DNA from 4 places in the Colwellia sp. MB02u-14 genome. Region 1 is predicted to be linked to each of the others. Evidence: predicted binding sites of a transcription regulator. Region 1 holds the regulator's gene; each other region holds the start of a gene.
What was found. Region 1 encodes sigma-54, which starts transcription at its own class of promoters, with help from an activator protein. Its sites were predicted from a motif close to GTTGGCACGNNNNTNGNNT; they were not measured.

Region 1 (7,833 bases):
CTAACGCTTCATTTAAATCTTTTATTAAGCGAACAATAACGCCCATTGAAATAGGGTCTTGTCCCGCAAAAGGCTCGTCGTATAAAATCAGTTCTGGGTCTAAAGCGATTGCACGGGCAAGAGCAACTCTGCGCGCCATGCCGCCAGAAAGCTCCCCCGGCGCTAAATTGCGAGCGCCACGCAACCCCACCACTTCAAGTTTCATCAATACCATTTTTTCAATTAACGACTCTGACAACGTGCTATGTTCGCGCATCGGAAAAGCGATATTGTCATAAACACTCATATCGGTAAATAATGCACCACTTTGAAACAGCATGCTCATTCGTTTGCGTGCTTCATAAAGTGCGCTACGAGATAATGTCGGAATATTTTGTCCGTCGAAAAGTATTTTTCCAGCGTTAGGTCTGAGTTGCCCACCAATTAAACGTAGTAAGGTAGTTTTACCAATACCACTAGGGCCCATTATCGCGGTCACTTTTCCTTTCGGGATCGACAAACTAATATCATCATAGATCACTCGTTCATCACGTTTAAACGTAAGGTTCTGGATATCGACCAAGTTTTCAAGCATAAGATTCTTATAACATCACTGTTTGTTATTATTAAAGTCAGATGAATTTTACCTGAGCAATCAAAAAACGTCATTAAAATTGCGTTAGAAATGTAAATAAAAATCGTAATAAAGCGTGTAAAAATGTAATAAAGTGTAAAATCCTCATCCCAGCTGATATTTTTTGCTTTAATGAAATATTAACTTTCGCTGCTTTTTTAACAACTCAATACAAAAAAACAGCCTTTTATGCACTTTTTTACTTATTTTTCCTTAGATCCGATTATTTCTCTTTGTTTTTCTTTCACAACCAGCGACAATTTACCCTCTCAATATAGGAGCCCTTAATGTTAATACAGATTCTAATTTTGCTTATTTCCCTTGTTACCTTAGTATGGAGTGCAGATAAGTTCGTTTTTGGAGCCTCATCACTCGCGAGAAATTTTGGTATTTCTCCTATGATTATCGGTTTGACTATTGTCGCTATGGGTTCTTCAGCCCCAGAAATGATGGTTGCTGCAACCTCATCTTTAGATGGAAAACCGAATTTCGCTATAGGTAATGCAATAGGCTCAAACATTACCAACATTGCTTTAGTTTTAGGTATCACGGCGCTATTTCAACCATTAAGCGTTTCTTCTTCAACAGTAAGACGAGAAATCCCGTTAATTTTAATCATTACAGCGCTCGCTTATTGGATGTTGTCTGACAGTTATTTTGGTTTTAACGAAGGTTTATCTCTCTTTATTGGCTTTTTTGTTTATATCATTGCTTTACTATTAATTACACTAAGAGCATCTAAAAGTAGACCTGTTGATGATCCTCTTATCATTGAAGCAGAGAAAGAAGTAGCCGATGCGGTAAGTAAGCCCGAATCAATACTTTGGTTAGCAGTTGGTATGATTCTCTTACCAATGAGTGCAATTTATTTAGTAGAGTCTTCTGTTTTTATAGCACAAGCTTTTGGTATTAGTGATCTTGTCATAGGCTTAACCGTTGTTGCCATTGGTACGAGCTTACCAGAACTTGCTGCAAGCATTATGAGTATCATTAAAAAAGAAGATGATTTAGCGTTAGGGAGTATTATTGGCTCTAATATTTTTAATATTTTAGCGGTACTCTCCCTTGCTGGTCTTATTGCACCAGGCGAAGTAGACTCAGATGCTGCAACACGCGATGCGCCGTATATGTTAGGTGTTACCGTCTTACTATTTATTTTGTGTTTCACTCGCCGAGCTGGCAGTTTTCGTATAACCCGCATGAAAGGCTTATTATTGATTGGCGCTTTTGTTGCTTATCAAATCTTACTTTTTAGCCAAATATAACAAAAAACGCGCTATAAATAATGATTAATATAAAATAGAAATGGGCTAATAATGAACAATTTTAAACAACTGGCGTTAGACGTTATTCATATAGAACAACAGGCTATTGCAGAGTTAACCCAGTACGTTGATCAAAAGTTTGAAGAAGCTTGTCAGTTAATGTTCAACTGTAAAGGTAGAGTGATCATTGTTGGTATGGGGAAGTCAGGCCATATCGGTGGAAAGATTGCTGCGACCTTAGCTAGCACCGGCACGCCTTCATTTTTTGTACACCCTGGCGAAGCAAGTCACGGTGACTTAGGCATGATCACTGGCGATGATGTCGTACTGACTATTTCTTACTCTGGTGAAACTGGTGAAGTTTTAGCCATAGTGCCGGTGATAAAACGCATTGGCGCTAAACTTATTTCGATGACGGGCAACCCTGCATCAACTCTAGCAAAACTTGGCGATATTCATTTATGTGTCGCCGTTTCACAAGAAGCCTGTCCACTTGGCTTAGCGCCGACATCAAGCACTACAGCAACCTTAGTGATGGGTGATGCTCTCGCTGTCGCCCTGTTAAATGCTCGTGGCTTTACCGCCGATGACTTTGCACTTTCTCACCCTGGTGGTAGCCTAGGAAAACGCCTATTACTGCGATTAGGTGACATTATGCACAGTGGTGAACGTTTACCTACAGTAAATGCTCAAGCCAAAATTAAAGACGCCTTAGTGGAAATGTCATTAAAAGGTTTAGGGATGACTGCAGTTATTGACAAAACAGGTTGCTTACAAGGGTTATTCACCGATGGCGATTTACGCCGCATCCTTGATGAACGTCTTGATATTCATCAAGACACGATTGAGTCTGTGATGACAAAAAATCCGACGGTTGCTCATCAAGACATGCTTGCTGCTGAAGGTTTGAAGATTATGGAAGACAAAAAAATTAATGGCTTAATCATTGTTGATAGCAATAACATGCCAATTGGCGCAATGAATATGCACGATTTACTTAAATCAGGTCTTATCTAATATGCACACATACTATGGCGAAATTACTGACCCTGCATTTAATGCGATGAAAAAAATCAAGCTGCTGATTTGTGATATCGATGGTGTTTTTTCTGATGGTCGTATTTATTTAGGTAACCATGGTGAAGAATTAAAAGCTTTTCATACTAAAGATGGTTATGGCGTAAAAGCATTAGGCGCTAGCGGTGTCGATGTTGCTGTGATCACGGGTCGAACGTCAAATATTGTTGCGACACGTATGTCCGCCTTGAATGTTAAATACATAGTACAAGGTGAGGAAAACAAATTACCCGCTTTGAAAAAGATGGTCCAGCAATTAAATTTAGCGCTCGATGAAATTGCCTATATTGGTGATGATATGCCTGATTATGAGTGTATCGACTATGTCGGCTTTGGTATTTCCGTACAAGATGCTCATCCAAGCATTTTATCAATAGCGAATTACACAACCTTTAATCGTGGCGGTTTTGGCGCTGTTAGAGAAATTTGCGACTTAATCATGCTTAGCCAAAATACTTTAGAAAATGCTAGTGGCGCGAGTATATGATATGAATCGACTGTATAGTTTAACGTTAGTATTTTTTATTTTGGCGGGCGCTATTTATGGGATTATTGAATGGAGAAATGCCTCAATACCACAGTTACAAGCGATTGACAAAACACTCACGCCTGACTTTATTGCTGAAAATTTACACAGTAATGTCTACAAGAATGAAGGAAGTTTAGCTTATGTTGTTGATGCACAGCGTATGGAACATTATCCTGAGTTAAACATTACCAATTTTGAGTTTCCTCAATACACCCTTCATCCAAAAAATAATGCGCCCACATGGAAGGTATCTGCCAATGAAGGCATATTATATAACAACAACCGAGTGAAGTTAGAAAAGCATGTGCGCTTGGTAGCAACCGATCAAAATAGCTTATTACAAGAAGTTCAAGGAAAATACTTTGAACTTGATTTAAAAACTAACATCATAAGTTCAGAACAAGAAATTAAAATTATTGGTAAAGGATTTACCATCGATGGTAAGGGTTTAATTGTCGACTTAAACACCAACCAAATGACACTAACTAAACATGTGAAATCCATTTATGAAATTGTTAAAAAATAGCCTACTGTGCTTAATATTATCAGGCGCCTTGCTTTCATCAGCTTTCGCTGAAAAATTTGATATATCACAAAAAATTGAAATTGATGCATCAAGACAAGCAGCAGATCTTAAAAATAAAATTTTCAGCTATATCGACAACGTAGTTATCACCCAAGGTTCATTAATTATTCGTGCCGACTTGGTTCAAGTGCTAACGCAATCAGGTAGCGAAGAAAAAACCTATATTGCGAAAGGGAAACCAGCAACATTTGAACAAACGTTAACCGATGGTACTCTGCTTAATTTGCAAGCAGATGAAATACGATACGAGCCTGGAAACAATTTAGTGATCATTTCAGGAAATGCATTATTACAACAAGAAGACAGTGAAGTCAGTGGTAGTAAAATCACTTACAATATTGATACTCAGTATGTAAATGCTGAGAGTAAAACTAATGAACGAACGAAGACAATTTTTCAGCCTAAAGAAAAAGTACAAGCGAAAAAAAATGACACTAATACTCTGGAAAAAGGTAACTTATGAGTACGAGCACGCTAATGGCGAAAGGTCTTGCTAAGGCTTATAAAGGCAGAAAAGTTGTTAAGAATGTCAGTATGCAAGTCTCAGCAGGACAAATAGTGGGTTTACTCGGCCCTAATGGCGCAGGAAAAACCACCTCTTTCTATATGATTGTTGGTTTGGTTGAAAGTGATAGTGGCGATATTATTCTCAATGATGAAAACCTCACGTTAGCACCTATGCATGAACGCGCAAGAAAAGGGATAGGGTACTTGCCACAAGAAGCCTCTATCTTTCGAAAACTGAGTGTTTACGATAATATTATGGCCATTTTGCAAACACGAAAAGAATTATCTAATGCAGAACGTGAAGAAAAGCTAGAACATTTAGTTGAAGAATTTAACATAGGTCATATTAAAGATAATTTAGGCATGAGCTTATCAGGTGGTGAACGTCGCCGAGTAGAGATTGCTCGAGCTTTAGCCGCAGAGCCCAAATTTATTTTATTAGATGAACCTTTTGCGGGTGTTGACCCAATTTCAGTAGGTGATATCAAAAAAATTATTCTACACTTAAAAGAACGTGGTATTGGTGTTTTGATCACCGACCATAATGTAAGAGAAACCCTTGATGTGTGTGAACATGCTTATATTGTTAGTCATGGTGAACTTATTGCAGAAGGTAATGCAGATCAAATTCTTGCAAATCAACATGTAAGAGATGTATACCTTGGTGAACAATTCACGCTATAGTAGCTAATAAGTTAATAATATTTTCGTATATCGACAATATTCAATTAAAAATAATAGGAAGTTAATGACCTAAATGCGCCCTACTCTACAACTCCGCATAGGACAACAATTAACCATGACGCCTCAATTGCAGCAAGCAATCAAATTGCTGCAATTGTCAACGTTAGAGCTTCAGCAAGAAATTCAAGAGGCCTTAGAAAATAATCCATTACTAGAAATGGATGAATCGTCAAACAATGCTGAAGATAAAAGTACTGACAATCTTGAAGAAGCTCACACAGCTGGTGCAGGTGATATTAAAGAGAAAGCCGTTTCTGATGGCAGCGAAGACTCTACACCCACCATCGATGAGATCACCACCACTGAAGCAATGGATAAAAATGATATCCCTGAAGAATTAAACATGGATACGACCTGGGATGACAACTACACCGCAGGTGCAGCGAGTTCTAATTCGGGACCCGCTTCAGAAGATTATACTTACCAAGGCGAAACTCAAGATTCTATTCAAGACCACTTACGCTGGCAAATGGAATTAAGCCCTTTCACCGAAACCGACCGTGCTATAGCTACCGCAATCATAGATGCCGTTGACGATGCTGGCTATTTGACCGTTTCCAGTGAAGACATTCTAGACAGTGTTGCCATTGAAGGTGTTGAACTTGATGAAATAGAGGTGGTACTAAAACGTATTAACCTCTTTGACCCTGTTGGCGTTGCTGCACGTTCTATTTCAGAATGTTTAATTATTCAACTTAACCAATTTGACCCCGCAACGCCGTGGTTAGCAGAAAGTAAGTTGGTGTTACGTGACCATATTAATCTGCTGGGTAGCCGAGATTATCGTACGTTAATGCGTAAAACTCGACTAAAAGAAGAGCAACTTCGCGAAGTCGTCCGCCTGATTCAATCACTTGATCCTAGACCTGGCGACAGTGTTATCAAAAGTGATGATCAATACGTTATTCCTGATGTTTCTGTTGAAAAGAAAAATGGGCGTTGGGTTGTTGAACTAAATCCTGATACAGCACCAAAGCTGTCTGTCAATCAGCAATATGCTTCGATGTCTCGTTCGATGAAGTCAACGGCAGACACACAGTTTATTCGCTCAAATTTACAAGAAGCTAAATGGTTTATTAAAAGTTTAGAAAGTCGTAACGATACCTTATTGAAAGTGTCAAACTGTATTGTTCAACGACAAATTGGTTTTTTCGAACATGGTAATGAAGCCATGCGTCCTATGGTTCTAAATGATATTGCCGAAGCTGTCGATATGCATGAATCAACCATTTCTCGGGTAACAACACAAAAGTATATGCATACGCCACGAGGAATTTTTGAACTGAAATTTTTCTTTTCAAGTCATGTAGGGACAGAAAGTGGTGGCGAATGTTCATCAACCGCTATTCGTGCATTAATCAAAAAATTTGTCGCGGCTGAAATACCCGCAAAGCCATTAAGTGATAGTAAAATGGCTGACTTATTAGCCACTCAAGGAATAAATGTTGCTCGGCGTACTATTGCAAAATATCGCGAGTCACTTTCTATTCCCCCTTCTAACCAACGAAAAAGTTTACTTTAACGAAAAGATGAGGAATTAAGCTTATGCAAATTAATCTTTCTGGTCACCATGTTGAAATTACCGAAGCTTTACGAGAAAATGTCAATATAAAAATGGCAAAGTTGACCCGACATTTTGACCATATCAATAATGTTCATGTTGTTCTCACCGTTGAGAAATCAAACCAAATTGCAGAAGCGACGATTCATCTTAGTGGCACTGATTTACATGCTAAAGCTGAAAATCCAGATATGTACGCCTCTATTGACAGTCTTGTTGATAAACTTGATCGGCAAATATTAAAGTACAAAGGCAAAACGAATCAGCATTAATGCTGTTTTTTATCTTTTCTCTAATCAAAGAATGTAAGTAGTGTAATGAAGTTGCAAGATATCCTAACCCTTGACTGCACACTCTGTGCCGTTAAGGGGACTAGCAAAAAAAAACTCCTTGAAATAATTAGCGCCACTGCGGCAAAAAAAATTGAGAACCTTGATACACATCAGCTATTTGAAAGTTTAATGGCGCGTGAAAAAGTGGGTTCTACCGGCATCGGTAACGGTATAGCTATCCCTCATGGGCGTTTGTCAAATACCTCACAAGTCATTGCCGTTTTACTGACCAGTGAACAAGCGGTGGAATTTGACTCTATAGATAATCGCGGGGTAGATATTATTATTGCGCTGTTTGTGCCCGAAGAGAACTGCCAACAACATTTAGAAACGCTACAAAGTATTGCACAAGTATTTAGTACCAAACAAATCGCAAAACAAGTAAGAAAGTGTCAAAATTCGCAAGAGCTTTTTAATTTAATAAAGCAAGCTGCACGTTAATAAATACAATAAAAAGTCAGGAAAATTCAAATGAAACTCATGATAGTCAGTGGTCGTTCAGGGTCAGGTAAAAGTGTTGCATTGCGTGTGCTCGAAGATTTAGGCTACTACTGCGTAGATAATATTCCTGTTAACTTGTTGCCTGCGTTAGCCCATACCGTCATCAATGACTATGATA
Region 2 (7,833 bases), on a different contig from region 1:
CTACCAGGCAGGAAAAATGTTGCGAATAATAGTAATAAACATTAATAAACATTAATAAATAGGAATAAGTCATGACAATCAAAGTAGGTATTAATGGTTTTGGTCGAATAGGGCGTTTAGTTTTACGTGCAGCATGGCAGTGGCCTGAAGTAGAGTTTATTCAGATTAATGATCCCGCTGGCGATGCTAAAACATTAGCGCATTTACTCAATTTTGATTCGATTCATGGTCGCTGGACGCTCGATGCACAGGTCAAAGATAATCAAATAATTGTTTGTGATGATGTTGGCGAGCATAAAATCAATATGAGCCAAAATTCGACCATCGGTGAAACTGACTGGTCGCAGTGTGACGTTGTTGTTGAAGCCTCTGGGGTAATTAAAACCACTAAACTATTAACCGCTTATTTAGAACAAGGCGTTAAGCGTGTCATGGTAACAGCGCCGGTAAAAGAAGCGGGTATTTTAAATATTGTTATGGGTGTTAACCATCACCTTTATGATAAAGAACTGCATAAAATAGTTACCGCAGCTTCTTGTACAACTAATTGCTTAGCGCCGGTGGTTAAAGTGTTGCAAGACAGTGTCGGTATAAAACACGGCAGTATGACAACGATTCATGATATTACAAATACGCAAACTATCCTTGATGCGCCTCATAAAGATTTACGCAGAGCGAGAGCTTGTGGGCAAAGTTTAATCCCAACAACTACTGGGTCAGCAACAGCCATTACGCATATTTTTCCTGAGCTTAAAGGGAAGTTAAATGGCCATGCGGTGCGAGTTCCATTAGCTAATGCCTCGATTACTGATTGTGTCTTTGAGCTCAACCGTGCTGTAACGGTTGATGAAATTAATCAATTCATGGCCACTGCCGCGCATGGCGAATTAAAAGGTATTCTTGGCTATGAAGAGCGGCCACTGGTTTCTGTTGATTACAAAACTGATCCACGTTCATGTATTGTTGACGCGCTATCAACTATGGTCGTTAACGACACACAACTTAAAATGTATTTATGGTACGACAATGAATGGGGCTATGCGAATCGAGCTGCAGAGCTAATGCTTCTCGTTGGGCTTTCTGATATTAATCAGTAGTCATATAGAGTTCACCATTATTGGCTTTTTTAGTCGGCTAAAAATTATAATAGCTTGCTGCTATTTTTGAACGATTTGTATGATGAGTCATACAAAAAGCAGGCGTGCTGGTTGCAGAGCACAATACTGATACTTTTATGTTAAAAAAATTAACCGCACTGCCAAGTGCGGTAAAACAATATTTATTGATTACCGCTAACTATTGGTTTTTCACCTTAACTGATGGCGCTTTACGTATGCTGGTGTTATTGCATTTTCACCATTTAGGTTATGCCCCACTTGCCATCGCGATGTTATTTTTATTCTATGAAATCTTTGGGGTGGTAACTAACCTCGTCGGTGGATGGTTAGGCGCACGTATTGGCTTAAATAAAACCATGAATATTGGGTTGTTTACCCAAGTAATTGCCTTATTAATGCTTACGGTGCCTGAACAGTATTTAACCGTGGTCTGGGTAATGCTGGCGCAGGCATTGTCAGGTATTGCTAAAGATCTTAATAAAATGAGTGCTAAAAGCAGTATTAAAACGCTGGTTTCTTCAAGTAATGAGAATGAATATCAAAATGGACTCTTCCGCTGGGTTGCCTATCTTACCGGTTCAAAAAATGCCTTAAAGGGCATTGGTTTTTTTCTTGGGGCATTGTTGTTAAGCACGGTCGGTTTCTCTGGAGCGATGTTGATTATGGCAAGCGTTTTAGCGATAGTTTTTGTCTTAAGTCTTATTGTGTTGCAAGGTGATTTAGGCAAAGCTAAAGACAAAGTTAAATTTAAGCAGATATTTTCGAATCATGCTTCGCTGAATTATTTAGCCGGAGCGCGCTTATTTTTATTTGCTGCCCGAGATGTTTGGTTTGTTGTAGCACTGCCAATATATTTGGTAAGCCATTTAGGTTGGCAACACACCGATGTGGGTATATTTATGGCGCTATGGGTTATTGCTTACGGTATTGTTCAAGGGTTAACACCTAAGGTCTTTATTAAAAATAACCAACATCATATTAATGGCTATTTACTCTTCTGCTGGGGAGGAATTTTATCAGGTGTTACTTTATTATTAGCACTGTTGATGTTCTATGCTCCAACGCTCAATATTAACGCTGAAATTATTATCATCGTTGGCTTATTTGTTTTTGGTGTGGTTTTTGCCGTGAATTCAGCGCTACATAGTTATGTAATAATTGCTATGGCAAAAGAAGACGGTGTTTCAATGGATGTTGGGTTTTATTATATGGCTAATGCGCTTGGCCGGTTATTAGGTACCGTAATGTCAGGTGTTATCTACCAATTTACAGACCTAATAACGTGTTTAATCATTTCTGCATTATTTGCAGTACTTTCAGCGCTACTTATTAAAAGAATTTCTCTTACACATTCATAGCGCTAATAACATTAGTAACGCACCGCTAAATCATTTAACTGTATATTACCCAGTAATTGCTCATCAGTGGTCACAGCTTGCGCACTTTGCTGAGATACTTGCGTTACTTTAACGTTATAAGGGCTAACATTAAAACCGGCATAGGTTTTCCCTGCATCGGTAATAATATTATTTAAGTGTAATAAAGAAAATTCATCACCAATTTTTACGCCATGTCGTTTACCTAAATTAATTGTTAATGAATTACCTGAAACTTGTACTATCTTGCCACGAGTAGGCTGGCACATCATATTTTCGTCTATGTCGATGATCATATCAGATAATACTTTTTCGATAGACATACCATACTGGCTTTGCCAAAAAACTTCACTGTGAACATCAACTTGTTGACGTTTGCCGAATTCCCATGGGGCGGAGCTGCGGTATTTTTTATTGAAAACAGATTCGCCATTACTACCGTTGTAAATATATAGGCTGACACTAAACTGTCGGTTAAAAAAATCTTCTTGCCAAAATTGCCAGCCGTTAGTGGTTGCTTGTTCAAAGCTAATATCATTAATTTCAGAATACATCACATATTGAGTGTCACTAATATTCGCTAACGACATGGTTAAGTTTTTTATGGCTTCAATTTGCAAGCTATTGTTTAAGCGTGAAAATTGCGCTTTTTCTTTTAACAATAATTTTGTATCTAGGTAAATGCCTTGATTATTAATTTTATACGCAAGTTTTTCCATCAACTTACTATCAATAGGATAAATTTTGCCAATGCTTGCCTGTTCTCTATGCATTAAGTTACTGCGTGTGATTAATAATGATTTACGGTAATCTGAAGAAAAACACTGCTTGCTCTGTGGAAATATATCAGCGCGAATGGTCACAGTGACTAAATTTCCTTCATAGGTTTCATCGACAAGTTCAAAGGAGTTAACCGTACCACTTGCGCGAATATTAATTTCATTTTGTGTCAATAATCCGTTAACCGTTTTTTGAACACTTGAAACAGAAGCACCAGCAACCAACAGCGCTTTTTTTAACGCATTCTCCATGGCTAATGTTTTTGCTCGTTCACTGTTTCCCTGCATTATTACTGACTTGCCTTGTGCTTCATACCATTGAGCAATAGCTGAATTAGTCATGAAAAATAAAAGAAGAGCTAATATAAATAAGCGCATAAGATGTCCGTCAGTAAAAATGGGTTTATTATTAATAGGTGAATATGCAGTTTCTATGCCCACTTATTTTATACAGTAATAGTTACATACATTGGCGCGATTTGTGCTTTATATTTGCCATATACTCTTTAATGTCGATTATCGATATTACTATTAGACTTATTATTCGCTTAATGGCGATTAAGGGGAGCTCAATGAAAAAGTGGCTTATTCCATTATTTATTCCATTATTTATTCCAACGTTGATGTCATGTTCATCAATGAATATGATGAATGAAGAGGATGACTTTTATAAATCAAAGCAAGAAGTACGAGGTGAAATTGACAGCTTTAATTTACCTCGACATGCAATAGCTGATGTTGTTAAAGGTCTTACTTATCAGATGCTTGAAAGTAGCTCTTTTGTTAATCCTAAAACACCTATTGCGGTTGCTTCTTTTGTTGAGTTAGCAGATCTTGAGTCAACCAATTGGCTAGGTAACCAAATATCAGAAAACTTTGTTCATGAATTACAACGTCATGGTTTAGTGGTTATTGATTTTAAAACCACAGGACATATTCGTGTAACTCCCCAAGGTGATTATGTGTTTAGTCGTGACTGGAAAGAATTACCCGAACGCCAGATTATTGACTACGTAGTGACGGGTACCATGATGGAACAAGAAAATGGTGTGATGATTAACGCCCGTATGATTGGTATGCAATCACGTGTCGTTGTTGCAACCGCGCAATCATTTATTCCAAGTTGGGTCATCGGCGAACAAATTAATCAAGATGAAAGTGTGCGCATAAAAGACGGATTAATCATTCGAAACAGCGTTATGTTGGCTGAAGATGAACGGTCAATTGAAATTGTTAATTAATTAATTTGTTTAAATAAATTTAGGGCTAACGTTTGGTATTTATGATGAAAAAAATAATTCTTAATTTATTGTTTTTTATGGGGGTCGGTTTTTTACTCGCGAGCTGTTCTAGTGTGTATGATAAACATGTACAGTGGCAAAGTGTGAAGCCTGAAACCTTCCCTGTCTTACGGGCTATTGGACAAGCACCGATCAGTTTGCAAAATTCAGAACATGAGACACAGCGGATGCTGATGGCTATTAATGCGTCAAAACTTGCCGCTTATGCGGAACTTGCTGAACAAGTCTACGGACAAAAAATAAATGGTGAAATGACCATGTCACAATTATTACTAGGAAAGCACGAGGTGTCGGCATCAGTTTATGGCATTATTCGCGCAGCTAAAGTGATAAAAAGCTACCCGGTAGGCGACAGTTACACCACAGAGCTAAGTTTAGATTTTGAAGATGTTTACAATATATATGTCGCTTCTGCACCCAAGCGTGAAATTAAAGACGTGACTTATTATTAAGAGGCAAAGCACAGCCTAAAAAGCATAGTGTAAATTCATATAATAATAGGCGCCGTTGAAACCGAAAGGAGCAGAGCGGCGCGAATATTTAAAAACCCCCGTACTTTCAACAATTATATCGCCCTGTTCATTTTCAATTGTGCCACCTCGAGAGTTTCCTATGCTATTTACATCAGGCATGACATTGAATAAATTATGACTGCCTAAAGTAACAGAAAGCTTTTTTGACACTTGATAATTAATCGAAACGTCAGTCAAAAGTTCTTCACTATACGTTTGTTTACCTCCATCTGTTATCGTGTATTTACCATAATGGTTGAGTAATAAATTTACTGTCCAATATAGGTTTTTATAACGAGTGTTTAAGCTTACTTTACTGCGAGGTTGCCATTCTTCAATAATAGAAATATCTTGCTCTGAAAAAATCTTTTCAACCGCAATTGTGTGTAACGTACTGTGGCTAGGTGTAAATAATTTTGTTACCTCTGTATTTGTAAAGTTTGCAGCCAGAGTGAAATTAATATTCCCTGCTAAAGCTTGAGTCTGCCAAGAGGCGACAATATCAGTACCTTGAGTTTTTGTACCCGCCCCATTCAAGAAGAATTGCCCTTTGGTGACACCTTCTTCGATAAAAGCTTGATCAAGTAAATGAGATATTCCCATGCCTAATTTACTGCTAATAACGATACGGTCGTCAATATTTATTTGATAAAAATCAACACTTAAATCAATATTATCAGTAGGGCTGTAAATCAAACCTATACTGAGGTTGTCAGACTCTTCTTCTTTAAGTGTAGGGACACCAAGGCGAGTTGTTAAGGTGCTATCATTTCTAAATGTTTCCACTTCCTCACTTAACAGTGAACCACTTTCGTCAACAATAAACTGTGTGCTAATGTTATTAAAGTACATTTGTTGCATCGAAGGTGCACGAAAACCAGTGCTATAAGCACCACGTAAAATAATGTTGTCGTTTACCTGCCAATGAGCCGCAATTTTAGAGTTACTACTGTTACCAAAGACATCATAATCATCATAGCGGACAGCCGCGCTAAGTTGTAAAAAATCATTGATTTGCGTAACAGATTCAGCAAAAAGTGAAACAACATTCCGGCTTTCATTAACGCCAAGTTCAGGTGAAACACCGGGAAAGCCTTGAATACCCCCCGCCGCATCATGCTCAAACAACGGCTGATGGTTTTTTGTATCATAATCCTCAAAACTGTATGCTTCTCCGGGTATTATTTCGTATTTGTCTTGGCGAAACTCAGCGCCTAATACCAGAGAATAATTTTCATAATCTTTTTTAAATAATAAATTAACGGTCTCTAGTGATAATGACAAACCGTAGGCAAAGGCAGAACAAGGAAGTTGTGTACGAAGCTCATCTGTTGTTAAATCACTGGTATATAATAGATAGTTAGCATAAGAGGCATTCAGTGAATCACTCGTGGTGTAGTCTATTTGATTTTTCCCATAGGTATATGAAATATCAATAGTAGCGTCATTATCAAAAGAAACTTTATAGCCGAGGCTATATGAAATATCTTCTATATCTGAATTTATTTTAGGTAAATAACCTTGTGGGATAGCAGCACTGCTATCGCCTAAGATTGGGTTTTCGTGAGTATTTGCATTATGACGAAAAAAAGCAGCCGATTCATTTTCTCGGTGTGAATAGGTTAAGAAACCATAAAGTTGTCCTTTATTTAGCTCTAACTCACTATTTGCCGCAAAAGAAAGTTGCTGGTAAGAGGGATCACCTATTCGAAATGTTTCCCTGCTAGCGGATAATTCCCGAGGATCACTGGTTTGCCAATGACCATTTTCTACTTGAACACACTGGTCAAACTGGCAGGCACCATGTAATCCAGACCGATTAGTACTTTGGTGCTCAACTAAACTTAAGGTAGCATTGACAAAACCATCATGACTCAACGCTAAACCCTGCGTATAGGATAATGTAAAGTCTTCACCATCGCCTTGCTTATATGCACCAACAGATGTTTCTAAGGTTGATTGGTCGCTACTATCATTGAGTACAATGTTAATCACCCCCGCTATTGCATCAGAGCCATATTGAGCAGCGGCACCGTCTCGTAAAATTTCAATTCGTTTGATCGCTCTTACTGCAATAGCATTCATATCTGTTCCAGCAGTGCCTCGACCAACAGAGCTGTTTATATGAATTAAGCTCGCTTGATGACGACGTTTACCATTTAATAAAATAAGTGTTTGGTCCGGTCCTAATCCCCGTAAAGTTGCTGGCTGTAATACATCACTACCGTCACTTATTGCTGACCGAGAAAAGTTGAAAGAAGGCACAAGCGCTTGCAACATTTGGCCAAGGTTTGTGTGGCCACTATTGCGTAAAGTATCACCAGAAATAATATCAACAGGAACAGGCAAGTCTTTTACTGTTCTACCATTGATATGGCTACCCACAATCGCTATTCTTTCAATAGACTTTATCTTCTTTTTAGCTTTAATTATTGGCTTAGTATCTTTATAACCCTCAACCTTAACCTTTTGCTTAATAGACCATTGGCCTTTAGCATTTATTTGAGCGATAAGGTGAGTGTTTTTTAACAGCTTTCTTAAAGCTAAAGAAACTGAGTAATATCCATCTATCGCTTTACTGTTTAAAGCATTAGTTAAATCATAGGAAAATAAAATGCTCTGATCAGCTTGCTGAGCAAGTTTAATTAATGCTTGGTCAACAGGTTGCGCGTCAACACTAAAGTAAATAATTTTTGACGTAATCGTTGATATGTCAGCTCGACTCACTAAGCTAAAAGTCAATGAGG
Region 3 (7,833 bases), on a different contig from region 1:
AACGTTGAGCGTAAATCGTTAACAAATATACGGTAGCGTTGAAGAGTTCTTCCCATCCTTTTCAATATTTCGCTTTAGATATTTTTTATAGTTATCTGTCTACTTCTCAGATGATTAGCTTTTCGTATATACTCTATAGAATTATAATTTTTTATTCTAAGTAGTTTACGTAAATGAAGTGGGAAGTAGCTAAGTCTAGAGGGAATGTTATTAATGAGATCAGAGATTTTTTTAAATATAAAAATGTTATTGAAGTTGAAACGCCATCACTCTCTATGGGAACAGTAACAGACCCTTACCTTGAGGCCTTTAGTACCGAATACAACTATCTGAATAACAGCGATATAAATCAATCTCAACAGCTATATTTACAAACCTCTCCAGAATTTCATATGAAACGACTACTTGCCTCAGGTTATGGCTGTATCTTCCAAATCTGTAAAGCATTTCGTCATGAGGATTCAGGGCGTCATCACAATCCTGAGTTCACTTTATTAGAATGGTATCGTTTAGGTTTTGATCAACACGACTTAATTAAAGAAGTAGATGAGTTACTGACTACCGTCTTAAAATGTTCACAATCTGAAAAAATATCTTATCAAGAATTATTTATTAAATTTGTGAGTGTGGACCCATTAACAGCAAGTTTTACTGAGTTGTATAATGTCATTAAGTTATATGATAAAGCTGATGATTGGTTATATGATTCGAATGATTGCGACTTATTATTGCAATTTATTTTCTCAGAAATAATTGAAGTAAATATTGGCAAGATTAGCCCGTGTTTTGTCTACAACTTCCCAATAGCGCAAGCTTCATTAGCTAAGCAATGCACTGAAGATATGCGTGTCGCACAGCGATTTGAATGTTACTTTAAAGGTATTGAGTTAGCGAATGGCTTTAATGAATTAACTGATGCGGATACTCAAGTTGAAAGGTTTGAACAGGACAATCAAAAACGTAAACGCTTAGGGCTAACCATTAAAGAGATAGATAAAAACTTTGTTGATGCACTGCAATATGGTTTACCTCAATGTGCAGGTGTAGCGCTGGGTATTGATCGTCTGATGATGATAGCCCTAGATAAAAGCGCTATTGATCAAATTATTTCATTTCCAATCGATCACGCTTAAAAATTTTTGTGATACTATATCAATTGTGATACTATCCGCTTTTAAATCTACTCACTATTTGAATCCAAGGGAAGTATACAGTGCTTGATCGAATTGGAATAACCGCAACTTCGCTTTGTGCTCTTCATTGTATTCTATTGCCCATTTTACTACCTGCACTCCCTTTATTAGGATTAAGCTTTTTAGCTGATCATGCATGGGAACATATTTTTTTAATGATGACAGCTATACTAGGTACTGTAGCGTTATTTTCGGGCTTTAAAAAGTACCATAGAAAAATTTATCCTTTCTACTTGTTATTCTTAGGCGTTGGTATTTATTGGATAAAACATGACTTTTCTGAAGATATTCAACCTTATTTTATTGTGTTGGGTGCTAGTCTTATTGTTGCAGCTCATTTAATTAATTTGAAATTATGTAACAGTTGCAAACGTTGTATAAATGAAGCATGTGAAAGCACCTAACGGTACTTTCACCTATCTTTTACATATTAAGTTCTTTTAATTTCCTTGTTAACGTGTTTCTCCCCCATCCTAACTTTTTAGCAGCTTCTTGCTTCCTTCCTTGAGTAAAATGGAGTGCTCGCTCCAACAATATTCTCTCAAATTCTGGTAACGCACACTCTATAATATTACTGTTACCCTTTACTAATTCTTCGTCAACCCATTTTTGTAAAGCAACCGGCCAAGATGAAACCTCGCTGGCGTTGTTAGATAGTGCTTTTTTTTCTGTGAGCTCGCTAGGAAGGTCATCTAATAAAATTTCTTTACCACTCGCCATGACTGTCAAATAACGACAAATATTCTCAAGTTGCCGAACATTTCCAGGCCACGGGCATTGCTGTAAATAGTTAAGGGTTGATTTTTGTAATGTCTTTTGTTCGACTTCTAATTCTTTTGCGGCTAAGTGTAGAAAATGATTAATCAGCTGTTCAATATCTTCTTTTCGTTCACGCAAACTAGGTAATTGTATTCTTATAACATTTAAACGGTGAAACAAATCTTCGCGGAAATCTCCGTTACTCACTTGAACTTCCAGGTTTTGGTGCGTTGCTGCAATTATTCTTACATCAACTTGAATCGGTGAGTGACCACCGACCCGATAAAATTGGCCATCAGCTAAAACACGTAATAAGCGGGTTTGGATATCTAATGGCATATCGCCTATTTCATCTAAAAATAATGTGCCTTTATGTGCTTGTTCAAAACGACCTTGACGCACCGCATTTGCGCCAGTAAATGCGCCTTTTTCATGACCAAATAATTCAGATTCGATTAAGTCTTTTGGTATTGCAGCCATATTTAAAGGAATAAATGGAGCATCTGAACGCGGACTGTGAATATGAAGAGCATGAGCAACTAATTCTTTCCCTGTGCCTGACTCGCCATTAATTAGTACGCTTATACTCGAACGTGATAATCGTCCAATGGCTCGAAATACCTCTTGCATAGCGGGTGCTGCCCCAATTATGCCCACTGGATCAGGTACGGCTATCGAGTGCTTACGTTTAGCTGTTTGCTCTCGAGCATATGTTAACGCTCGTCTTGTAAGTGAAATGGCTTCGTCGGTATCGAATGGTTTTGGTAGATATTCAAAAGCTCCCCCTTGATACGCATTTACAGCACTGTCTAGATCTGAATGAGCAGTCATTATTATTACTGGGAGATTAGGGAATTGTTCACTAATACGACTTAGTAGCGTCATACCGTCGATATTAGGCATTCTTATATCAGAAATAATAACTTCAGGTTGCTGATGTTCAAGTGCAACAAGTAAATCTTCTGGTTTTTCAAAAGAAGCGACTGAAATACTTGCTCCGGATAAAGCTTTTTCTAATACCCAGCGAATAGAGCTGTCATCGTCTACTATCCAAACTTGCTCAACATTCATTATAATTCTCTTCTTGTAAAGGTAGTAAAATTAGGAACTCGGTATGACCAGGTCGGCTATAACAGGAAAGCTTTCCCTTATGTTGCTGCACTAATGTTTGTGAAATAGATAAACCTAATCCGGTACCATTATCTCGTGCAGAAACCATAGGGTAAAACAAAGTGTCTTGAATTTTTTTTGGAATTCCGGGACCATTATCAATAATACTAATTTGAACACATAGTTTTATGCGACGGCCATTGATGGTTTTATTACTTGCGGCTCTTGTTTTTAATGTTATGTTGCAATGTTCATCAATAATTTGAACGGCGTTATTAACAATATTTAAAACAGCCTGCTGTAATTTATCTTGGTCAAAACTTATCTCAGGAATTGAAGGGTCGTAATCCCGAATAATTTTAATATTTCTAGGGTTATTAAAATTAATTAACTTATAAACTTTTTCCAAAACAATATGAATATTTTGCTCTGCCATCTGAGGTAATTGATTGGGTCCTAAGAGCTTATCCACTAAATTAGTTAAGCGGTCAGCTTGTTCAATAATTATCTCAGTATATTCTTGTTGTTCTTTCGTCAGTTCTTTACTTAATAATTGAGCTGCACCGCGAAGACCACCCAGTGGATTCTTAATTTCATGAGCAAGTCCTCGTATCAAATCTCTAGAAGACTCCCACTGCTGGTGCTGAAAGGCTTCTATGCTCATTTTTTTTTGTTGGTCAATTTGTTTGAATTCTAAAATGATATGAGGCTGTTTGCTAAATTCAACAGAGGAAGCTGTAATTTCTACGGTAATACGGCTGTGATCAAAAAATTCAATAGTGACATCACTATCACTAAATTCTTGTCCAGAAGTGAGAAGCTGTTCTAAACGCTCTTTTTTAATGGGGGTATTATAGAAGACCGTGGTAATTGGTAAGTTGTATAGCTTGTTGAAACTCTTAATTAAGAGGGCTTCAGCTGCAGGATTAGCATATTGGATCGCCAACTTACTGTCCAGCACAACGAGTGCCGTTACCATCTGGTTTGGCAGTTTTTGTTGATAATGAAGTTTTAATTGTTGATCTTTAGTGCTGATACTGGACATACAAACCTTTTGCACTCATTTAGTGCGAAAAATATCAATGTAATTATATTTGGTGCAAGTTGCACTAAATACTAATCAATTAGCGTTATTTACTGATGCTCTATGCATATAAAACGTTATAGATTTAGATAATGCAATTACCTTGCCTTTTTCATTAAGTAATTGCATTTTTATGATATGTTCACCACGGTCGATATTTCGCAGTACAAACATAGAGTGGGACTGGGGAGGGCCATAAGGACTGTCGTCCAAATATAATTGAATATTTAAGCCTTGTTTAAATATAGGTTTAATACTTCCCGCTATATATACTGAGCCAGTGTTGTCCCTAATAGTTGCCTTTTGTTTAGGTTGCTCTATTTCAACTTGATAGTCATTTTTTATAACTTTTGGCGTTAAATCAAGCATTGAGGTATCAACAGAAGAGCCTATATTAGGTTCGCTAATTTCAACTTCTTCAGCGCCAGGTATAGGGCTATCAGAAAAAACTAAAACACCATCATCACTTCTCCAAACATAAATTTTTGTTGACGCTGCAAAGACATGACTACTGAGTAATGTGATGATTAAGATTAATAGCAACAATGAATAGCGCAAAAAGTTAGCTCAATTTAAAAATGTCTCTCTTAAACTTATATAAATAATGGCCCTTTTGCCACAAAAAAGCTCACCGAAGTGAGCTTTTTTATTATTTAATCACTTAATGTAGGTTACACACTGTAATACAATTCAAACTCTAATGGATGAGTTGTCATGTTTACACGTTGTGATTCACCACGTTTAATCGCAATGTAGGCATCAATCATGTCTTTATCCATAACACCACCCGCCGTTAAGAACTCATAATCGGCTTCTAAACTTTGTAATGCATCTTCAAGCGATGTTGCTACTTGTGGGATAGCTGCTGCCTCTTCTGCAGGTAAGTCGTATAAATCTTTATCCATCGCATCACCAGGATGAATTTTGTTTTTAATACCATCAAGGCCAGCCATTAGTAATGCAGTGAAAGCTAAATAAGGGTTTGCTGCTGGATCAGGGAAGCGAGCTTCAATACGCATTGCTTTTGGTGATGGAACAATTGGAATACGAATCGATGCAGAACGGTTACGTGCTGAATATGCAAGCATTACTGGCGCTTCAAAATGTGGCACTAAACGTTTGTAAGAGTTAGTTGCTGGGTTAGTAAAAGCATTCAATGCTTTAGCATGCTTGATAATGCCGCCAATATAATAAAGTGCCATCTCAGATAAACCACCGTATTTATCGCCTGCGAATAAGTTTACACCATCTTTCGCGAGAGATTGATGAACGTGCATACCTGAACCGTTATCACCTACTAAAGGCTTTGGCATAAAAGTCGCTGTTTTACCATAAGCATGTGCAACGTTATGTACTACATATTTATAAATTTGAACTTCATCAGCTTTTTTTACTAACGTATTGAAACGACATGCAATTTCGTTTTGACCAGCCGTTGCTACTTCATGGTGATGTGCTTCGACAACTAAGCCCATTTCTTCCATAACTAAACACATGGCTGAACGTATATCTTGTGAGGAATCTACTGGGGATGTTGGAAAGTAACCACCTTTAACGCCTGGACGGTGACCCATATTGCCTTCTTCGTATTCAGTACCTGAATTCCAAGCCGCTTCTTTATCATCAATTTTATAAAAAGAACCACTCATATCAGTACTAAAACGCACATCATCAAATAAGAAGAACTCTGGCTCAGGTCCAATTAATACCGTATCAGCAATACCTGTACTACGTAAATACTCTTCAGCGCGTTTAGCGACTGAACGAGGGTCACGGCTGTAACCTTGCATTGTGCTTGGCTCTAATATGTCACAACGAATATTTAATGTTACTGCATCTGTAAAAGGGTCTAGAATTGCTGACTCAGCGTCAGGCATCATCACCATGTCAGATTCATTAATACCCTTCCAACCTTCAATAGATGAACCATCAAACATTTTGCCGTCTTCGAAGAAATCTTCATTTACTTGGTGGTGAGGAATTGAAACGTGTTGCTCTTTACCTTTTGAATCAGTAAAACGTAGGTCAACAAATTTAACGTCGTTGTCTTTGATTAAATCTAATACGGCTTGTGACATGTAAAGTCTCCAGTGTCTTTAAAATAAAATACGTTTGCACATTGCATGATTGGCATAAAGCGAAATTCATGCCAACAGAAAAAGTCATTGTATATAAGGTGTTAAGCTATCTAACTATAACGCCATGCACCATTAGCGTGCATCCATTGCTTCAAGGTGGTGCGTTTGCTGGCTTTTGGTGCTTAAGAGTATAACAGGGCGTAACAATTAGTGTATGGAGATTTTAATAAGCATTGAAATATTTGTTGCTGTCTTTGTTGAATTCATTACTGTATAATTCGCGCCCAATTATAGCCCTATATTCTTTTGATGAAAAAGTCTTGCAAGAAGTGAGTAAAACCCGTGTTAGATAAATTACGTAATGTTGCCATCATAGCCCACGTTGATCATGGTAAAACAACTTTGGTTGATAAATTATTAGAACAATCAGGTACCCTTGATGCCCGCGGCGGTCTTGAAGAGCGTACGATGGATTCGAATGATATCGAAAAAGAACGTGGTATCACAATCTTAGCTAAAAATACGGCTATTAACTGGAACGGTTACCGTGTAAACATCGTAGATACTCCTGGCCATGCTGATTTTGGTGGTGAAGTTGAGCGTGTTATGTCAATGGTAGATTCGGTGTTACTTATTGTTGATGCACAAGAAGGCCCTATGCCACAAACGCGTTTCGTAACGAAAAAAGCGTTTGCTCAAGGTTTAAAGCCAATTCTTGTTATCAATAAAGTTGATAAGCCTGGCTCTCGCCCTGATTGGGTTATGGACCAAGTTTTTGAATTGTTTGACAACCTTGGCGCTACTGATGAACAGCTTGACTTTAAAGTTGTTTACGCTTCAGCAATAAATGGTTGGGCTTCGCTCGAAGAGGGCGTAACCGGCACTGACATGACTCCTTTATTTGATACTATTCTTAAAGAAGTGCCACAGCCAGAAGCGGATCCAGATGGTCCATTTCAAATGCAAATCTCTCAACTTGATTACAGTTCTTACTTAGGCGTAATCGGTGTTGGTCGTATTACTCGTGGTTCTGTTAAACCAAACCAACAAGTGACAATTAAATTAGCAACTGGCAAGGTTCATAACGCTAAAGTTGGTAAAGTATTTGGTTACTTAGGTTTAGAGCGTCTTGATATTGCTGAAGGTTTTGCTGGCGATATTATTGCCATTACGGGTCTAGGCGAGTTAAAAATATCAGATACAGTTTGTTGCCCTACAGAAGTTGAAGGCTTACCAGCGTTATCTGTTGATGAACCTACTATCAATATGACTTTCCAAGTAAACACTTCACCATTTTGTGGTAAAGAAGGTAAGTTTGTTACTTCACGTAACATCAAAGACCGTTTAGACAAAGAATTAATTCACAACGTTGCTTTACGTGTTGAGCAACTTCCTGATGCTGATAAATTTAAAGTTTCAGGTCGTGGTGAGCTTCACTTAGGCATTTTAATTGAAAACATGCGTCGTGAAGGCTTTGAGTTAGCGGTATCACGCCCTGAAGTTATTATTCGTGAAATTGACGGCCAAATACAAGAACCTTACGAAAACGTAACCATTGATGTTGAAGAACAACATCAAGGACCTATTATGGAAAGAATGGGTGTTCGTA
Region 4 (7,833 bases), on a different contig from region 1:
TAACGATTAATATTTTTTTATTTAAAAAGCCACTTTATAGTGGCTTTTTTGCATTTAAGCTACAATAGCTTTCATCTGTTCAATAATTACCTTAAGCCTCTAAACCATGAATATTTTTTACGATGAAAATATGCCCTTTGCCCAAGCGTTTTTTGGCGACTTAGGTCAATTACACGCATTTGTTGGTCGTGAGTTAACCGCCCAACAAACGAAAAGTGCTGATGTTTTATTAGTACGGTCGATAACTAAAGTTAATCAAGCGTTATTGGCCAGTAATTCAACTTGTCAGTTTGTCGGTACGGCAACGATTGGTGTTGACCATATTGATCAAAACTATTTAAGTGAACGAGGCATTACGTTTACTTCTGCTCCTGGCTGTAATGCAATTTCAGTTGCTGAATATGTGATCAGTGCTTTGGTTGTCTTAGCAGAACGTTACTTAATTGACTTGTTATCGTTAACCATAGGAATTGTTGGTGGTGGTAATACTGGTACTCGGTTAAGCGAAAAGTTATCAGCGTTAGGTATTAAGGCTTTAATTTGCGATCCTATACTTGAAGCTCAACAGAAAAAAAACAGTAAAGACAAGCATCATTATTCATCACTCGAAGACGTACTTTCTTGTGATGTAGTTTCATTGCATGTGCCTATTGTGGAGAATGGCGACCATCCAACTTTCCACCTACTCAACGAAAATCGATTAAAGCAACTCAATGATCACCAAATTCTAATTAACGCTTGTCGTGGTGAGGTTATCGATAATAAAGCGTTACTGGCGCTAAAAAAGCAGGGGCATGGGGTAAAGCTTGTTTTAGATGTATGGGAAAATGAACCCAATATATTACACGAGCTTATTGCCTATACTGAAATCTCCTCTGCACATATTGCTGGTTATAGCTTAGAAGGAAAAGCACGTGGTACGGAAATACTCTATCAGGCATTATGTAAGCAGCTTGAAATACCGGTAGATAAGCAGTTAAGTGATTTTTTACCACGAGCGTCAATAACCGAAGTTGAAATTAATCAACCGTTCGAGCAAATACTACTAAACCAGCTAGTAAAAATGGTTTACGATGTACGCCGTGATGATGGAATTTTCAGACAAACAGTTTTAAGTCATGGCTTTGACCATATCAGAAAAACTTATCCAGCTCGTAGGGAGTTTTCTTCGGTTAAAGTAACCATGTCGAATCAAGCCAAGAGTGATGTGCCACATCATCTTGGTTTTCTTAAGCAGTAGCGCATTAGTGCACTGTTTTTCAAAGTAAAGAGAGAGTGATATGGCACAAAAATTTGATGTCTGCGTTTTAGGCGCAACAGGCTTGGTGGGTAAAACCATCATAGAGTTATTAGAAGAACGTGATTTTCCAATTAATAAATTATATCCGCTGGCTAGTGCACGTTCAGCCGGTGAATTTATTGATTTTAATGGGGAGAGTATTGAAGTACTCGACGCTGACCATTTTGATTTTAGCCAAGCACAAATTGGTTTCTTCTCAGCAGGTGGTTCAGTATCTGCTAAATTTGCACCTATTGCTGGTGAAGCAGGTTGTATTGTTATTGATAATACCTCAGAGTTTAGATACGACGCAGATATCCCTCTGATCGTCCCTGAAGTTAACCCAAGTGCATTAGCTGATTATCGCAACCGTAATATCATCGCTAACCCTAATTGTTCAACGATTCAAATGATGGTGGCGTTAAAGCCTATTTATGATGCTGTGGGTATTAATCGTATTAACGTCTCCACTTACCAATCAGTTTCTGGTGGCGGTAAAGCAGCAATAGACGAACTAGCAAAACAAACTGCAGATTTATTAAGCGGAAAGCCTGTTGAAACAAAACATTTTCCTCGTCAAATCGCTTTTAATGTTATCCCTCAAATTGATGTGTTCATGGATAATGGCTACACCAAAGAAGAAATGAAAATGGTATGGGAAACTAAAAAAATTCTTGGTGACGAAAATGTACTTGTTAACCCAACTGCCGTTCGCGTCCCCGTATTCTTTGGTCATGGTGAATCGTTACATATTGAAACAGGAACACCTATTTCAGCTGAAGAAGTTAAAGATTTATTAGAGCAAGCTCAAGGACTTGTTGTTTGTCGTAATGACGAAGACTTTCCAACCCAGATAGGCGATGCAAGCGGAAAAGATGCAACCTATGTTGGTCGTATTCGTGAAGATATTAGTCACAGTAGCGGTATAAATATGTGGGTTGTTGCTGACAATGTACGTAAAGGTGCAGCAACTAACAGTGTACAAATTGCAGAGTTATTGGTTAAAGACTACCTTTCATAAATTACCCCAAGTGAGTTAGTTCAGGTTAAATGCTCGTTAACCTTAAGATTTATTAAAGAAAAATCAAAACTCGTCGTTATAGTTAACGACGAGTTTTTTTGTTTCGTTATGACTAAAACTCTTGGTATTTACTTGCTATCATATAGGTCGTAAGAGTAAGGTTGGAATAGAATTTGCTTTACTTTCTCTAGGCTTAAAGTGCCAAACTATTGGCAATAAATAAAAATAATTAGGAAACTTGATGCATCGATTATTACGCCTGTGCCTATGGCAGGTAATATTTATAAGCATGACTACATTTAGTGTTTCTCTATTCGCCTTTGAAGAAGGCGGTATTCGTATTAGGGGACCTAAAGCTACGGATATGTTTCCGTATGATCAATATGGACCTATTACGTCAAAAGATACCCTATGGAATATTGCTTTAAAAGTTCGTCCAGACCCAGCGTTATCTGTTTATCAAGTGATGCAGGCGCTATATCAAAAAAATCCTCAAGCATTTAAAGAAAATAATTTAAATCATCTTAATAACGGACAATATTTAAAATTACCGTCTATTGATGAAATGCGTGCAATAAATCCCGTGCAGGCAAAAAGTAAATCAACGACTGATGATAAAACATGGCAAAAGAAAGTCGCTAAAACAGTGAAGAAAAAAGTTGTTCCTCCCGCTGAACTCGCCATTAAAAAGAAAGATTTAGACGCAACAAAAAAAGAAATTAATGCACAACTTGAAGAAATAGATACAAAGCAAACGGTTCGCTTAGAAACTATTCAAAATGATGTTTTAGATTCCATTGATGGCTTGCAAGCGATACTCAAAGAAAATGAAAATCTTAATTCTCGTTTAAGTAATTTCAATGAACAGCTCGATGTCATGCAAAATGAAGTAGCAAAAGGCAAAGAAATAAAGCTTCAGCTTAATGATGTTATAGCGCTTCAACAAAAACTACTAGAAAAGGCAGAAGCGAGAGAGCAAGAACTATTATTAGAAAAACAAAAAATTGAACTTGAAAATGAAGGGATAACGTCACAACTTTGGTTCAAGATACTTATGTCAACCTTGCCAGCATTGAGTGCCATAATGTTTGGTGCTTGGTTAATACGTCGTAAGAAAAGTGGTGAAGTAGAAAACGTTGCTAAGCCTAAAAAGTCAAAAGCAGCTGAACAAGAAAAGCCTGAAAATAAAGAAGAAACACTTGGGACTTTAGACAGTGAACTCTCCCTTGATGATGAATTATCGCTCGATGATGAGTTATCTTTAGACGATGAACTGTCAATGGACCTAGATGAAGATGATCTTAATTTGGATGATTCATTATTTTCTGACGATGACGATGGCTTAGGCTCCCTAGATGATGAGTTACTTGATGATGTTATTCATTTAGATGAAGATTTAGATGACTTAGATGACTTAGATGGACTTGATGATTTAGATGATTTGGAAGATATATCACTTGATGGTGAAGAGCTAGAAGGTGGAGAGTTAGATCAAAGTGATTTAGACTCTTTACTTTCAGGTCTTGGTGACGAGGATGAAGAAGATACAAGCAAGGAAGAGGCGGCAGGAGAAGTATTAGAAGGAGGCGAATTAGGTCAAGATTTACTTAATGATTTATTAAATGAAGCTACAGATGAAAAGGCACCTGCTGAACTCACTGACCCTAACGATATCGATGCGTTGATGGAATCGGTAGTGGAAGCGCCTGCTGAACTCACTGACCCTGACGATATCGATGCGTTGATGGACTCGGTAGTGGAAGCGCCTGCTGAACTCACTGACCCTGACGATATCGATGCGTTGATGGATTCGGTAGTGGAAGCGCCTGCTGAACTCACTGACCCTGACGATATCGATGCGTTGATGGATTCGGTAGTGGAAGCGCCTGCTGAACTCACTGACCCTGACGATATTGATGCGTTGATGGACTCGGTAGTGGAAGCGCCTGCTGAACTCACTGACCCTGACGATATCGATGCGTTGATGGACTCTATAGCTCCAACAGTACCAACCCCAGAAGTGGTTGACGACGGTCCTGCAGAGCTGACCGACCCGGATGATATTGATGCCTTGATGGATTCAATGGCAGCAGCACCTACCGCAGAAGTGGTTGACGACGGTCCTGCAGAGCTGACCGACCCAGATGATATTGATGCCTTGATGGATTCAATGGCAGCAGCTCCAGCAGCTGATCCTATACCTGAAGTGGTTGATGACGGTCTGACAGAGCTGACTGACCCAGATGATATTGATGCCTTGATGGATTCAATAGCAGCAGCTCCAGCAGCTGATCCTATACCTGAAGTGGTTAATGACGGTCCGACAGAACTAACAGACCCAGATGATATTGATGCCTTGATGGATTCAATAGCAGCAGCTGAACCTGCTGATCATATACCTGAAGTGGTTAATGACAGTCCGACAGAGCTAACAGACCCAGATGATATTGATGCCTTGATGGACTCAATGGTTAAAGAAAGTGCCGTTGCAGAACTCAACGAGAAGCCTGAAAATTTTGAAATTTCAGATCCTGACGACATTGATGCGTTATTAGACTCAATGGCCGACCCTAGAGAGGTGTCAAAACCTATTACGGCCGATGATATTGTTGATCCGCTTGATGATTTAGCTGCAGATAAGATTAATGAAAATATAGACTTAACTGAATCTGATGACATTGACAGTTTGCTTGGCGATATACAGAGCAATGAAGGGCAGCCTTCCAACGAATCGCCTATGCATGCAGACGCTGATATAACAGCAGATGAAATTGATACAACGGAAGGTGAAAATAAAGCGCTTATTGAAAACTTTACAAATGATTATGTCGCACCGTTCTTATCCGTAGATTTTAGTGCGTTGCTTAATGAAAATATTGAAAAGTCAATTGATGACGCTGATGTCAGCACGAGCGAAAACAAAAACTTGTCTGATGAACTTGACATAGATGCACTGTTGGCTGAAGTTGCAGACAGCGATAACTCGCTTACAAATGAGTTAGATATTGGAGATGATATACTTACTGATGGACCAGCGAATGATCAAGGGGCTGAATCATCAACTGATTATACCGATAGTGACGTATTAGCGGATTTATTGGCTGATGAAAAAACTACACAAAGCAGTGCTGTTAGTTATAATAGTGAGAGTGACGCGATTGAAGACCTTGATAATGTCGACTTTGATGAACTACTCGCCAATATAGAAGAAGGTCAGCCCCCCTCGTCAAGTGGTTTAGATTTATCTGATAATTTTACGACTGATGATATCGACCTAGATACGGTTGACTTAGCAGCAGAGCAATCAGATGATGAAATCAACATAGTCATTGATGAAGAGGATTTTAGTCTCGACTTAGATGATGCTTTAGAGATTGGAGATGATCTAGATAGTGATAATAATTTAAATATTGATTTTAATAGCGATGAAGACGATTTTGTTTCTGTAGACTCTTTATTATCCGATAGTCTAGGCTCAACAAATGCTGATGAACCTTACAATAAAACTGATTTTAATGTCGGATTAAGTCAGTTTCCTGAATTTTCTGGCGATAACTCTGCCGAAGACGAAGACGATAACGGTATCGCTGCAAAATTGGATTTAGCCAAAGTTTATATTGAAATTGGCGACAATGAAAATGCTGAAGTGATACTTCAAGATGTTGTTGAAAAAGGCGACGCACAGCAACAATTTGATGCTCAGCAATTACTTGATAATATCAGTTTATAAATAACACGCTTGAACCTTTTATTTAAAGCCACTTTTGTGGCTTTTTTTATATCGCCACGCCCAATGATGAGAGAGGTTAAAGCGCGGCTTCAATCGATTCAGAATGATTTGATACGGCGTTCAATAAATCAAATACAGAGCAACGATGTTTACTTCATTCTCTTTAAATAATCGTGTTTAATGGCAATTAAAATCCTAAACGTTGATAGCTAGAGGCTATTATGTAAAACCTCATTGGCATAAACCTTAAAATATTGGATAATGTGCGCATTATAATTGGGAGTTATTGATGCGTTACGCTTTAGGTATTGAATACGATGGAAGTCGTTATCACGGTTGGCAACGACAAAAAAATGCGGTCAGTGTTCAACAAAATGTAGAAAAAGCCTTATCAAAAATTGCTGATGAAAACATTGAAGTTATTTGTGCCGGTAGGACCGACACAGGTGTTAGTGCAACCAACCAAGTTATTCACTTTGAAACAGATAAAGTGCGTAAAGATGTTGCTTGGACACTTGGCGTTAATACTAATTTACCCAGTGACATTGCTGTTTCGTGGGTGAAGCAAGTTGATGAAAGTTTTCATGCTCGATTTAGCGCAACAGCACGTCGTTATCGCTATGTTATTAATAACAATCGTTTAAGGTCTGCGATTTTAAGTCAGGGAATAACGTCCTGTCATTATCCACTCGATGAAAAATTAATGCATCAGGCGGCTCAGTCTTTACTGGGTAAGCATGATTTTACTTCTTTTCGGACGGTTCATTGTCAGTCACACTCTCCGGTTCGAACACTGATTCACTGTAATGTTTCTCGCCAAGGCGACTTTGTTATTATTGATGTAAAAGGCAATGCTTTTTTACACCATATGGTGAGAAATATCGCGGGTAGTTTAATGCGTGTAGGTCAACAATTAGAAGCAGTAGCGTGGCTGGGTGAAGTACTCGAAGCTAAAAATCGTTGCGTAGCTGGTATGATGGCATCCGCTGCGGGTTTATATTTTGTTGGTGTCGACTACCCACAAGAGTTTAATATCCCAAAACCTCCGCTGGGGCCACTATTTTTACTTTAAGATAAATATTGGCAGAATGAGCAATTACAAACTGTTAATTCCAACAAAACAGACCAGTTTTTTGTATTCACAGTAGGGCTAAATGTGCTTTAATTGTCGGTTATAGTTAGAGTAATTCAAAAATTAACAATTTGCTGATAGGTTGAAACCAATAGCGGCAAATTTTTTTATGTTCCTAAGAACATATTAGGTAAAGAAGGCAAAAATAAATTATGAGCTGGATCGAAAGAATTCTCCCAAAAGCGAAGACAACACAAAAGCGCAATATCCCTGAGGGTGTTTGGAGCAAGTGCTCTTCTTGTAATGCGGTGCTTTATAAAGCTGAACTTGATAGATTATTATCAGTTTGTCCAAAATGTGATCACCACATGCGTATTTCTGCACGTAAGCGAATCGATTGCTTTTTAGATAAAGATAACCGTGCTGAATTAGGTGAAGAGTTTGAAGCACAAGATATCTTGAAGTTCAAAGATTCAAAACGCTATAAAGACCGTTTAAGTGCGGCGCAAAAAAGTACCGGTGAAAAAGATGCACTTGTTGTTATGAGAGGCGAACTCAACGGTATGCCAATTGTTGCTGCGGCTTTTGAATTTTCATTTTTAGGCGGATCAATGGCCTCGGTTGTGGGAGCTAGGTTTGTTAAAGGGGTTGAATACTGCCTTGAGCATAATGTCCCACTTGTTTGTTTTTCTGCCAGTGGCGGCGCGCGGATGCAAGAAGCACTATTTTCA

Region 2: H4J52_RS18000 (FlgO family outer membrane protein) is a predicted target of sigma-54. The motif match lies at 3,742-3,760, and genes of this name have one in related genera.
Region 3: glnA (glutamate--ammonia ligase) is a predicted target of sigma-54. The motif match lies at 6,282-6,300, and genes of this name have one in related genera.
Region 4: H4J52_RS02150 (FimV/HubP family polar landmark protein) is a predicted target of sigma-54. The motif match lies at 2,461-2,479, and genes of this name have one in related genera.

Annotation. Positions count from the first base shown of each region.
Region 1 is NZ_JACGUX010000079.1:437,565-445,397, forward strand. Features, by position in the region: gene mlaF (phospholipid ABC transporter ATP-binding protein MlaF) at 1-574, opposite strand, end outside; gene H4J52_RS12325 (calcium/sodium antiporter) at 901-1,878, shown strand; gene H4J52_RS12330 (KpsF/GutQ family sugar-phosphate isomerase) at 1,930-2,895, shown strand; gene kdsC (3-deoxy-manno-octulosonate-8-phosphatase KdsC) at 2,897-3,442, shown strand; gene lptC (LPS export ABC transporter periplasmic protein LptC) at 3,444-4,010, shown strand; gene lptA (lipopolysaccharide transport periplasmic protein LptA) at 3,991-4,533, shown strand; gene lptB (LPS export ABC transporter ATP-binding protein) at 4,530-5,261, shown strand; gene H4J52_RS12355 (RNA polymerase factor sigma-54) at 5,335-6,843, shown strand; gene hpf (ribosome hibernation promoting factor) at 6,867-7,154, shown strand; gene ptsN (PTS IIA-like nitrogen regulatory protein PtsN) at 7,200-7,655, shown strand; gene rapZ (RNase adapter RapZ) at 7,686-7,833, shown strand, end outside.
Region 2 is NZ_JACGUX010000087.1:362,400-370,232, reverse strand. Features, by position in the region: gene H4J52_RS18020 (metalloregulator ArsR/SmtB family transcription factor) at 1-29, shown strand, start outside; gene H4J52_RS18015 (ArsJ-associated glyceraldehyde-3-phosphate dehydrogenase) at 72-1,097, shown strand; gene arsJ (organoarsenical effux MFS transporter ArsJ) at 1,235-2,476, shown strand; gene H4J52_RS18005 (flagella assembly protein FlgT) at 2,488-3,651, opposite strand; gene H4J52_RS18000 (FlgO family outer membrane protein) at 3,846-4,514, shown strand; gene H4J52_RS17995 (LPP20 family lipoprotein) at 4,559-5,026, shown strand; gene H4J52_RS17990 (TonB-dependent siderophore receptor) at 5,042-7,833, opposite strand, start outside.
Region 3 is NZ_JACGUX010000066.1:3,336-11,168, forward strand. Features, by position in the region: gene epmA (elongation factor P--(R)-beta-lysine ligase) at 174-1,133, shown strand; gene H4J52_RS07215 (MerC domain-containing protein) at 1,214-1,597, shown strand; gene glnG (nitrogen regulation protein NR(I)) at 1,617-3,023, opposite strand; gene glnL (nitrogen regulation protein NR(II)) at 3,013-4,107, opposite strand; gene H4J52_RS07230 (DUF4124 domain-containing protein) at 4,183-4,704, opposite strand; gene glnA (glutamate--ammonia ligase) at 4,818-6,224, opposite strand; gene typA (translational GTPase TypA) at 6,567-7,833, shown strand, end outside.
Region 4 is NZ_JACGUX010000006.1:161,126-168,958, forward strand. Features, by position in the region: gene fabB (beta-ketoacyl-ACP synthase I) at 1-3, shown strand, start outside; gene H4J52_RS02140 (4-phosphoerythronate dehydrogenase) at 107-1,240, shown strand; gene H4J52_RS02145 (aspartate-semialdehyde dehydrogenase) at 1,281-2,300, shown strand; gene H4J52_RS02150 (FimV/HubP family polar landmark protein) at 2,590-6,030, shown strand; gene truA (tRNA pseudouridine(38-40) synthase TruA) at 6,320-7,102, shown strand; gene accD (acetyl-CoA carboxylase, carboxyltransferase subunit beta) at 7,315-7,833, shown strand, end outside.